DNA from 2 places in the Nonomuraea sp. NPDC050478 genome. Region 1 is predicted to be linked to the other one. Evidence: predicted binding sites of a transcription regulator. Region 1 holds the regulator's gene; the other holds the start of a gene.

The links. The regulator LexA, encoded in region 1, represses DNA repair genes until DNA is damaged. The targets are predictions, from matches to a motif close to TCGAACANNTGTTCGA.
Region 2: a site for LexA is predicted at 3,002-3,017, ahead of ACIBF7_RS08895 (Rv2578c family radical SAM protein). Genes of this name have one in related genera too.

The regions. Positions count from the first base shown of each region.
Region 1 is NZ_JBITHT010000003.1:1,066,753-1,071,450, forward strand. Features, by position in the region: gene ACIBF7_RS19215 (vitamin B12-dependent ribonucleotide reductase) at 1-275, opposite strand, end outside; gene nrdR (transcriptional regulator NrdR) at 272-727, opposite strand; gene ACIBF7_RS19225 (hypothetical protein) at 1,233-1,889, opposite strand; gene lexA (transcriptional repressor LexA) at 3,054-3,761, shown strand; gene ACIBF7_RS19235 (DoxX family protein) at 4,010-4,417, shown strand; gene ACIBF7_RS19240 (MalY/PatB family protein) at 4,452-4,698, shown strand, end outside.
Region 2 is NZ_JBITHT010000002.1:178,267-182,964, reverse strand. Features, by position in the region: gene ACIBF7_RS08905 (S1C family serine protease) at 1-213, shown strand, start outside; gene ACIBF7_RS08900 (glycosyltransferase family 4 protein) at 173-1,459, opposite strand; gene ACIBF7_RS08895 (Rv2578c family radical SAM protein) at 1,971-2,993, opposite strand; gene ACIBF7_RS08890 (DUF3040 domain-containing protein) at 3,127-3,393, shown strand; gene ACIBF7_RS08885 (penicillin-binding transpeptidase domain-containing protein) at 3,433-4,698, opposite strand, start outside.

The DNA of each region.
Region 1 (4,698 bases):
CTGTGCTCGCGCTGGGGTGTGCCGACCGCGCCGCGGAAGTATTTGGTGGTCACGATGTTGGTCGCGTTGATCGACCAGAAGTCGGGGAACTCGACGCCCCGCTGCTCGAAGTTGACCGAGCCGTCGCGCCAGTTGGTCATGACGACGTCGCGGCGCTCCCACGCGATCTCGTCGTACGGGTGCACGCCGGGCGTGGTGAAGATCCGCTTCATCTTCAGACCCTTGCGGGGACGCTTGCCTCCGCGCGCCACTGATCCGCTGGACGTCTCCGTCATGACTCCCCCTTCTCCGCCTTCAACTGTTTGATCTCGGCCTCGAAGTCCGCCAGGCTCTCGAAACCGCGGTAAACCGATGCGAACCGCAGGTAGGCCACCTCGTCGAGCTCGCGCAGCGGCCCGAGGATCGCCAGCCCCACTTCGTTGGAGGCGATCTCGGCCGCGCCCTTGGCCCTGATGGCCTCCTCCACCCTCTGCCCCAGCTGCGCCAGTGAGTCCTCGCTGACCGGTCTGCCCTGGCAGGCTCGCCGCACGCCCGCGACGACCTTGTCACGCGAGAACGGCTCGGTGACTCCGCTGCGCTTGCTGACCATGAGGAGCACGGTCTCCTGGGTGGTGAATCGCCGCCCGCATTCGGGGCAGGTGCGCCTGCGTCTGATCGCCGCGCCGTCCTCTGTGGAGCGGCTGTCGATGACCCTGGTGTCGGGGTGGCGGCAGAACGGACAATGCACGCTTACGCCTCCTCGTTTCAGGGGTCACCACAGGCACGGCATCCGCCTCTGGGGACGCTCGCGCACGCACCGGAGCTTCTGTCTGGTGCGGTCGCCGAAACACAAGGTGTGGTGAACTACATCGGTGTAACTACTAGATGTTGTGGTCCAACCGTAGAAGCGCGCGACCATGAACGCAAGTTGGCCGGGCCCGCCCGGCCGAAGTCGCTGATCAGCCCCCGCGTCCCCGCCCCGCCTCGGCGTGTCGTCCGGGACGTGTCACTTTTGTTGGTACGCGTCACGTACGTGATGTTTGTTCACAGGAGGCTCGCGGGCATCGCACGGTCACCTATTGTCCCTGGTGTAAAGGGGTGCCGACGCCATCGGGGCCGTGGAAGCGGGTGCCCGCCCATCTGGGCGGACTCGTCAGCCCGTCGAACCGCTTTGCCTCGTCCGCGACGGCCCCTAGGTCCTCGCCGGGGTGGACGCCGGCGCCGCTCAGGTTGTCGCCTTCACGCACCTGTGCCTACGACAGGCCGGCAACGCTCCTCAGGTTGTGGCCTTCACGCACCTGCGCCCAGGGTAAGCCGGCGACGCTCCACAGGTTGCCGCCTTCACGCACCTGCGCCCACGACAGGCCGACGGCGCTTCTCGGGCTAGCGCCTTCACGCACCTGTACCCACGGCGGGCCGACGGCGCTCCACAGGTCGTCACCTTCACGCACCTGCGCCCACGACAGGCCGACGGCGCCCGGCGAGCGCTCGACCCCTGCGTGGCCGGCCGCCCTGGTGCCGAGCCAGAACCCGCCCAGCGACAGCAGCGCCATGACCAGCACCAGCGCCGCGCGGCCCCGCCGCGTCAACCGCACCGGCGCGGTCTCGGCCGCGCCACCCCGCAGCCTCTTCCCCGCCCGCGCACGCCGCCCACTGTCGGCCCCCGCGGAGCGGCCCACCCCGTCGGCCTGCGTGGTGCCGCCGGTCCTGCCGACCTGCGTGGCGCGGCCGGTCCTGTCAACCTGTGCGGCGCGACCGGCCCTATCGATCTGCGTAACGCGACCGGCCCTGTCAACCTGTGCGGCGCGACCGGCCCTGTCGATCCGCGCGAACCTCGGGAACCAGCCCATCCTTGGCCGGCCGAGCTGCGCTGGAGTCCCGGGCACGACGACGCGGCGACGCGCCCGCACCGCGTCCCCTTCAATCGCGCCGTCCCCCTTACGCGTCCGGCGCCTCGATTGCAGGTCCGCCGGGGCCCGCTCCCCCTGCGCTGCGCGCGCACTCCCCTTGGGTACCATCGACGCCCCGTCCCGCCGGAGCCCCCGCACTCGGGCCGGGGACACCGGCGACCGCTCAGCGCGACCGTCGCCGAGCCCGTCTTCGCCGGTGAGGCCGGAACGCCGCAGAGGGCCGTCGTCCGTCAGGCGCCTTTCCGGCGCACCCTGCCTCCGGCGCCGCTCCACGACCCGCCGCTCGCCCCCCGCCTGGCGCCCACCGTTGACAACCTGACCGACTCCGGGCACGCGCTCACCCGCCGCCCGGCGCCCGCCATTGACGGCCTGGCCAACTCGCGGCCCACGCTCTCCCCCTCGAACAGACCCGCCGTTCACGACCTGACCGGGTCCAGGCGCACACTCTTCCGTACGGACGGACCCGCCATTGACGACGCCTCCCGGCGCACGCTCGCCCGCCGCCTGGCGCCCGCCGTTGACGACCTGACCGGCTCCGGGCGCTCGCTCTCCCCCTCGGACGGACCCGCCGTTGACGACCTGACCGGCTCCGGGCGCTCGCTCTCCCCCTCGGACGGGCCCGCCGTCGCTTCTCCCCCACCTGCCAGGGCTGGTGTCCGAGTCGGGGCGGGCTGGGGGGACGAGGTACAGGTGGGGGCGCTTGCCGTCGGCGGCCCATCGCGATCGAGGGCCCGCTCCGCCGTCGTTATTCCGCCTGGGCGCTTCGGGGCGAGGGTGGCGTCCCTGAGGGCTCCCCTCCTGGGTGGCGTCGACGATGAGGGTGAGGCGCTTGACGTGGTCGCCGGTCGGATCCGCCATCAGATCATCCCGTGGATGCGGCCCGTGGGTGAGCCCGCTGCGCAGTGGCTCCGTCTGGTCGTTCGCATGATGGACCTCCCGCCGTCGTGGCCCCCGGAAACGGCCGTAGAAAGATCGGCAAATCGAACACGGTGTCGATCGAACTCCCGTACGATGTTCTACACCACACTGCCGACATTTTCGAGGAAGACTCGAACAACTGTTTGAAGATGATCTTCAACAGAGATACGGTCGCTGTGTGCGACATCAGGACCACGGACCGGGAGCCTCGCCCGCGGGGCGGGTTGCCGGGCGAGGAGGAGAGGCATGAGCGAGCGGGATGACGCCAATGGGGTCAGTGACCTCGCGGTGCGAAGGCGTGACTCACTGGGGCTGACCCCCAGGCAACGCAAGATCCTCGAGGTGATCCGCGACTCGGTGCAGCAGCGCGGCTATCCGCCGTCCATGCGCGAGATCGGCGAGGCCGTCCAGTTGACCAGCACGTCCAGCGTGTCGCACCAGTTGACGGCTTTGCAGCGCAAGGGCTATCTGCGGCGAGACCCCCACCGCCCGCGCGCGCTGGAGGTGCGGCTGCCGGGTGAGCCGGTGCTGTGGGTCGACCCCGACACCGCCACCGACGACGCCCCCGTCAACAGGCCCACCGCCGCCTACGTCCCGCTGGTCGGCCGCATCGCCGCCGGTGGCCCGATTCTGGCCGAGGAGAGCGTCGAGGACGTCTTCGCGCTTCCCAAGCAGCTGGTCGGCGAGGGCACGCTCTTCCTCCTGCAGGTCACCGGTGACTCGATGATCGACGCCGCGATCGCCGACGGCGACTGGGTCGTGGTCCGGCAGCAGCCGGTCGCCGAGAGCGGCGACATCGTGGCCGCGATGATCGAGGGCGAGGCGACGGTCAAGACCTTCAAGCGCAAGGACGGCCACGTCTGGCTGGTGCCGCACAACGACAACTACGAGCCCATCCCCGGCGACGAGGCCAGCGTCCTGGGCAAGGTCGTGGCGGTCCTGCGCCGCCTCTGACCCCTCGCCGTGTGAGACGCGGTGCGGCCGTCCCGCACCGCGCTCCTCACCGGCTCTCGCGCACCAGCCCGCCGATGGCCGCCGTCCTCCTCTCCGCGCGCGTCCTGTCCGGCGGGCGCCTCTCCGGCTGCCCGGGTTCCATGGTTCCGTCGCACACGGCGCGTCTCCGGGCAAGTGCACCTACCTCCACCCTTGTCCGGTAACCAGCCGCATTCCGGCGGTTGATCGCAGTCCATAATCTCGGCGGCATGGAGAAGATCGAGACGAGGCCGAGTGCCGGGCGGCGGCTGGCCGGGGCCGGCCTGTGGGTGCTCCAGGTGGTCATGGCGGGCATGCTGCTGATGGCGGCGATGGGCAAGTTCACCGGGGCTGAGCCGTCGGTGTCCACGTTCGAGGCGATCGGATGGGGCGACTGGTTCCGCTACCTGGTCGCGGTGCTGGAGGTCGCGATGGCGGTATGCCTGCTGGCGCCCCCGGTGGCCGGAGCGGCCGCGCTGGCGGGCGCCGGGCTGATGGCCGGTGCGGTGCTGACCGAGGCGTTCGTGAGCGGCGGGCCTGTGGCGCTGCCGCTGGTCCTGCTCGTGGTGAGCGGGCTGATCGCGTGGGGGCGGCGTGATCGTACGGACCGGCTGTGGCGGTCGCTGGCCGGCGGCTGATCCGTACGAAGGCCGACATTCCTAGAATGTCTGGGTGAGCGACACATTCGTGGGTGAAGCGTTCAAAGCACGCAACGACGGGCTCAAGTGGGCGAAGGCCGACCCGGGGGTCATCCCCGCGTGGGTGGCCGACATGGACCTGCCGTCCGCTCCCGAGGTGGTCGAGGCGCTGCGCCGCCGGGCGGAAGGCGACCTCGGCTATCCCTCGTGGCTCGACAGCCCCCAGAGCGGGCCGCTCGCCGAGGCGTTCGCGGAGCGGATGGCCGCCCGATACGGGTGGG
Region 2 (4,698 bases), on a different contig from region 1:
GTGATCGCCGGCTCGCCCGCCGGCCGGGCCGGGCTGCGCGCCGGCGATCTGGTGCTCAGCGCGGGCCGCAACCCGGTGGGCGACGCGCAGAGCCTGCAGCGGCTGATGTTCGCCGACGCGATCGGGCGGCCGCTGCCGATCACCGTCTACCGCAACGGCGCGCTGGTCGACGTCATCGCCGAACCGGTGGAGCTGTCGGGGCCGGAAGCCTGACGCGGGTGCGCCGGGCCAGCAGGTCGTCCATCAGCTCCTCCCACTGGGCGCCGATGGCGGCGATGTCGTAGCGCTTGGCGGTCTCCAGGCCGCCGGCGGCCAGGTGGCGGCGGAGCGGCTCGTCCTCGATCACCCGCATGATGGCGGCCGCCAGGTTGTCTTCGGTGCGAGGCTTGACCAGCAGCCCGTCGACCCCGTCGGTGATCATCTCCTTGGGGCCGTGCGGGCTGTTGAACGAGACGATCGCGACCCCCTTGGCCATCGCCTCCAGGATCGTCAGCGAGAAGCCCTCGTGGCGGGAGCTCATCACGTGGATGGACGCCTTCTCCAGCTCGGCGCCGATGTCGGCGGTCTTGCCCGGCAGCTCCACCTTGCCCTCCAGGCCGGCCTCGGCGATCTGCTCGCGCAGGTTGTCCTCCTGCGGGCCGGCGCCGAAGATGCGCAGCGTCCAGTCGGGGTGCGCGGCCGCCACCTGTTCCCAGGCCTTGATCAGCCGGTGGAACCCCTTCAGCTTGGTCATCCTGCCCATCGCGACCGCCACCTTGGCGTCGCCCTTGGCGAGGTCGCCGTTCATCGGCGGGACCGCGTTCGGGATGCGCACCAGCTTCTTCGGCGGCTTGGGCAGCGCGGCCCGGTAGTCGCTCAGATCGGCCTTGGTGAGCGTGACGAGCGCGTCCAGGCGGCGGTAGCGCCACTTGATCAGCTCCTGCAGGCCCTGGTCCTTGACCTTGAGCGCCACGTGCTCCTGCCCGATCGTGATCACGCTGGGCTGAGCTAACTGGGCCACCGCCAGGTTGAGCCCCGGCCTGGTCGCCATGAGCACGCCCGTGCCGACCGAGCGGATGAACCGGGCCAGCTTCAGGTCCGTCCACAGGGTGAACCGGTGGTAGGCGGTCTCGTCCTGCGGGATCAGCCTGCTCGGCAGCTTCGACAGCATGGCCCGCACCGGGTCGGAGCCGGGCGTCAGCCGGTCGTCCAGATAGCGCACCCGCACCCGCGGGTCCAGCGGGAAGAACGGCTCCTCGTCCTCCCGCAGGATCGACACGATCTCCACGTCGTGCCGTTCGGCCAGCTGGCCGGCGAGGTTGAAGACGGTCCTGATGGTGCCGCCCATGCCGTTGGCGTGGAGCAGGAGGATCTTGATCTCCCGCGTCGACGGCGGGGGCGCCTTGCGCGCCCTGCGCCGGTTGTAACCCCTGTACACCCGGGCCGCCGCTGACTTGCCCTTACGCGCCCATGTCCGCACCTGGAACGTCCCCCCGCCGGTTGACAACGTGATGGATCGGCGAGGCCGGCGGTAGGAGTCGCCCCCCGTCGGCCCTTACCGAGTTCGAGTGGTTTGCGCCGTTCATCCCCGTGGCGCTATCCACTTCTATGATCTTTAGACGCCATATGGCGGGATAACGTTGCTTGCGAAGTCAACACTTTTCAGACGAATCTGACAGGGCAGCCGGGATGTGGACGGCCCGGCTGCCTCGCCAGTGCCCAGTCGTTACGCCTCTTCAGGCTTCGCGGCCTCCTTCTTCATCTCCTTGTCCTGCCGGTTCGCCTTGAGGGCCTGCTTCTTCGCCTTGCCGGACTTCGCGCTGGGTTTCTTCTTCATGTCAGACATGGTGTCCCCCCTGTACGGACAGTGCGCCTCATATAACGCACTAACCCCGTAATACCCCTACTCCACCAAAACGCGACATACCATCAATTTGGTACGAGTCCAGAACGCGAAAAGCTCAGGCCCCACCCATCCCGCTGCCCAGGGGTCACAGCAGAGTGAGCTGCTGGGGAGAAGGCGGTGGCGGCGGCGGGAGGCGGCGGGCCCTGGCCGGAGTGGCGCGGCCGATGCCGAAGCGGGTGGCGAGGTCCCTGATCTGGGTCGTGACGCGTTCCTGGTAGGCCTTGGGCGCGTAGGCGCCGCGACCGTACAGCTCCAGATAGCGCGGCACGAGGCGCGGGTGCTCGCGGGAGAGCCAGGCCAGCCACCACTGCCGGGCGCCGGGGCGCAGGTGCAGCACGATGGGGGTGAGATGGGTGGCGCCGGCGGCGGCGATCTCCCTGACCGTCCGCTCCAACTGGGCGGGGGAGTCGGTGAGGTAGGGCAGCACCGGGGCCATCAGGACACCGCAGCCGATGCCGTGGGCGTTGAGCGTCGCGCACGCCTCCAGGCGGCGGCGCGGGTCGGGGGTGCCCGGCTCGACCGAGCGCCACACGTCGGGGTCGAGGAAGCCGACCGAGAAGCTCGCGCCCACGTCGGCGCGGTCGGCCGCCTCGGTGAGCAGGTCGAGGTCGCGCAGGATCAGCGTGCCCTTGGTGAGGACCGAGAACGGGTTGGCCGCGTCGCGCAGCGCCGCCAGGATGCCGCGCATCAGCTCGTAGCGGCCCTCGGCGCGCTGGTAGCAGTCGACGTTGGTGCCCATCGCGATGTGCTGCCCGCGCCAGCGCGGCGCGGCGAGCTCCTTGCGGACCAGCTCGGCGGCGTTGACCTTCACCACGATCTTCGAGTCGAAGTCGGCCCCCGCGTCGAGGTCGAGATACTCGTGGGTCTTGCGCGCGAAGCAGTAGACGCACCGGTGGCCGCAACCGCGGTAAGGGTTGATCGTGTAGTCGAACGGCACCCGGCTGGCCGCCGGCACCCGGTTGATGATCGAACGCGCCTGGATCTCGTAGAAGGTCATGCCCCGGAAGCCGGGGGTGTCGAAGGTGCGGGCCACCGCGCCGCGGGCGAACAGCGGCGCGGCCGGATCGTCCGGCCCGGCGTCGGTCAGACGCAGGTTGTCCCAGCGCATGCCATGATTAGAACAGAAGTTCGACAGTGATCGCAAACCAAAAGAGATCGCAATTGGCAGGTCGGCCCACGGCTAATGATCTTCATGGTTGGGCAGGAATGCGGCACAGAGCTTGCGTTCCGGAGGTGCACCCATGGCCTGGTCGCAGGACGAAGAGCGGATGCTGGCCCAGATCGAGCAGCACCTCGTCGACGACGATCCGCGACTCGTCGCACGGCTGGAGTCGTTCAACGAGCGCGCGCGCCGCAGTGAGGAGAGGTCGGCGGGCGGGCACGCGCCCAGCCGCTCGACCGTCATCATCGTGGTCAGCTGGTTCCTGATCGCCACGCTCGTCGCCACGCTCCTGATCCTCGTCCTGCGCGAGGGGGCCTCGGCCGCCCTCGCCCTGACCACCGCCTGACCCCATCCGCCCCGCGGGCCTCGCCCGAATGGGCCGGGGTCAGCGGGAGGACGGCAGGGCGCGCAGGAAGTCGGCGGCCACCGGCGCGGCGACCTTGCCGCCGCCGCCACCGCCCTCGACCACCACCGCGAACGCCACGTCGTCCCTGAACCCGATGAACCACGCGTGGGAGTCGAGCTCGGGCCCCGTGCCGTACTCGGCGGTCCCCGTCTTGCCGTGGGTGCCGGCGGGCAGGCCGGCGGCCTTGGCGGTGCCCTTGGTGACGACGGCCGCCATCATCGCGTGCAGGTCATCCGTCACCCCGTCGGGCAGCGGGCGGGGCTTGACCTTCTGCTCCGCCTCCGGCACCAGCGTGGGCGGCCGCCAGGTGCCGTCGGCGAGAGCCGCGGCCACGGACGCCATCGACAGCGGGCTGGCCGTGATGCGGCCCTGGCCGAAGGACTCGGCCGCCAGCTCGGCGTCGGACTCTGCCCTGGGGAAGCTGGGCTCGGTGGCGGGCAGGCCGATGGCCGGCGCCGTGTTGAAGCCGACCAGCTCGGCGGTCTTCAGCAGCTTGTCGGCGCCGAGCCGCTGCTTGGCCAGCGGCGCGAACGAGGTGTTGCACGAGTAGGCGAACGAGTCGGAGAACGACACCTTGCCGTACGCGGCCTCCTCGGAGTTGCGGATGCGCAGCCCGCCCACGGTCACGTACTTCGGGCAGGTCACGGTGTCGCCCGGCTTCAGCCCCGCGGCCAGCAGCCCGGCCGCGGTGACCGCCTTGAACGTCGAGCCCGGCGGGTAGCGGCCGTCGATGGCCCGGTTGAACCCGCCCCGGTTGTTGACCACGCCCAGGATCTCTCCCGTGCCTGGCCTGATCGCCACCAGCGAGGCGGGCTTGTCGAGGTCCTTGACCGCCGTGACGGCGGCGTCCTGCACCTGGGGGTCGAGCGAGGTGGTCAGGGACTCGCCGTCCTCGCCCTCGATCGTCTCCAGGGTGGTCTCGCCCGCCCTGATCTCGGTCGTCGGCGTGCCGGCGAGCCGCTTCTCGAACGTCTGCTGCAGCCCGCCCCGCCCGACCGCCTGCCCGGTCTTGTAGGCGGAGCCGAGCCGCCGCACGTCGTCCTTCGTGGCCTTGTCGAGGAAGCCGACGAGCTGCTGGACCGAGCCGCCGACCTCGCCGGTGTCGATGCGGTTGCCGTCGGCGTCGACGATCTTGGCCCGCTCGGGCCACTTCGCCTTGAGCGTGAACTCCGCCTCCGAGGTCAGCTTCGGATGCACCGCTGAGGGGGCCCAGTCGACCTTCCAGTGGCGGTCGGCCACCTTGAG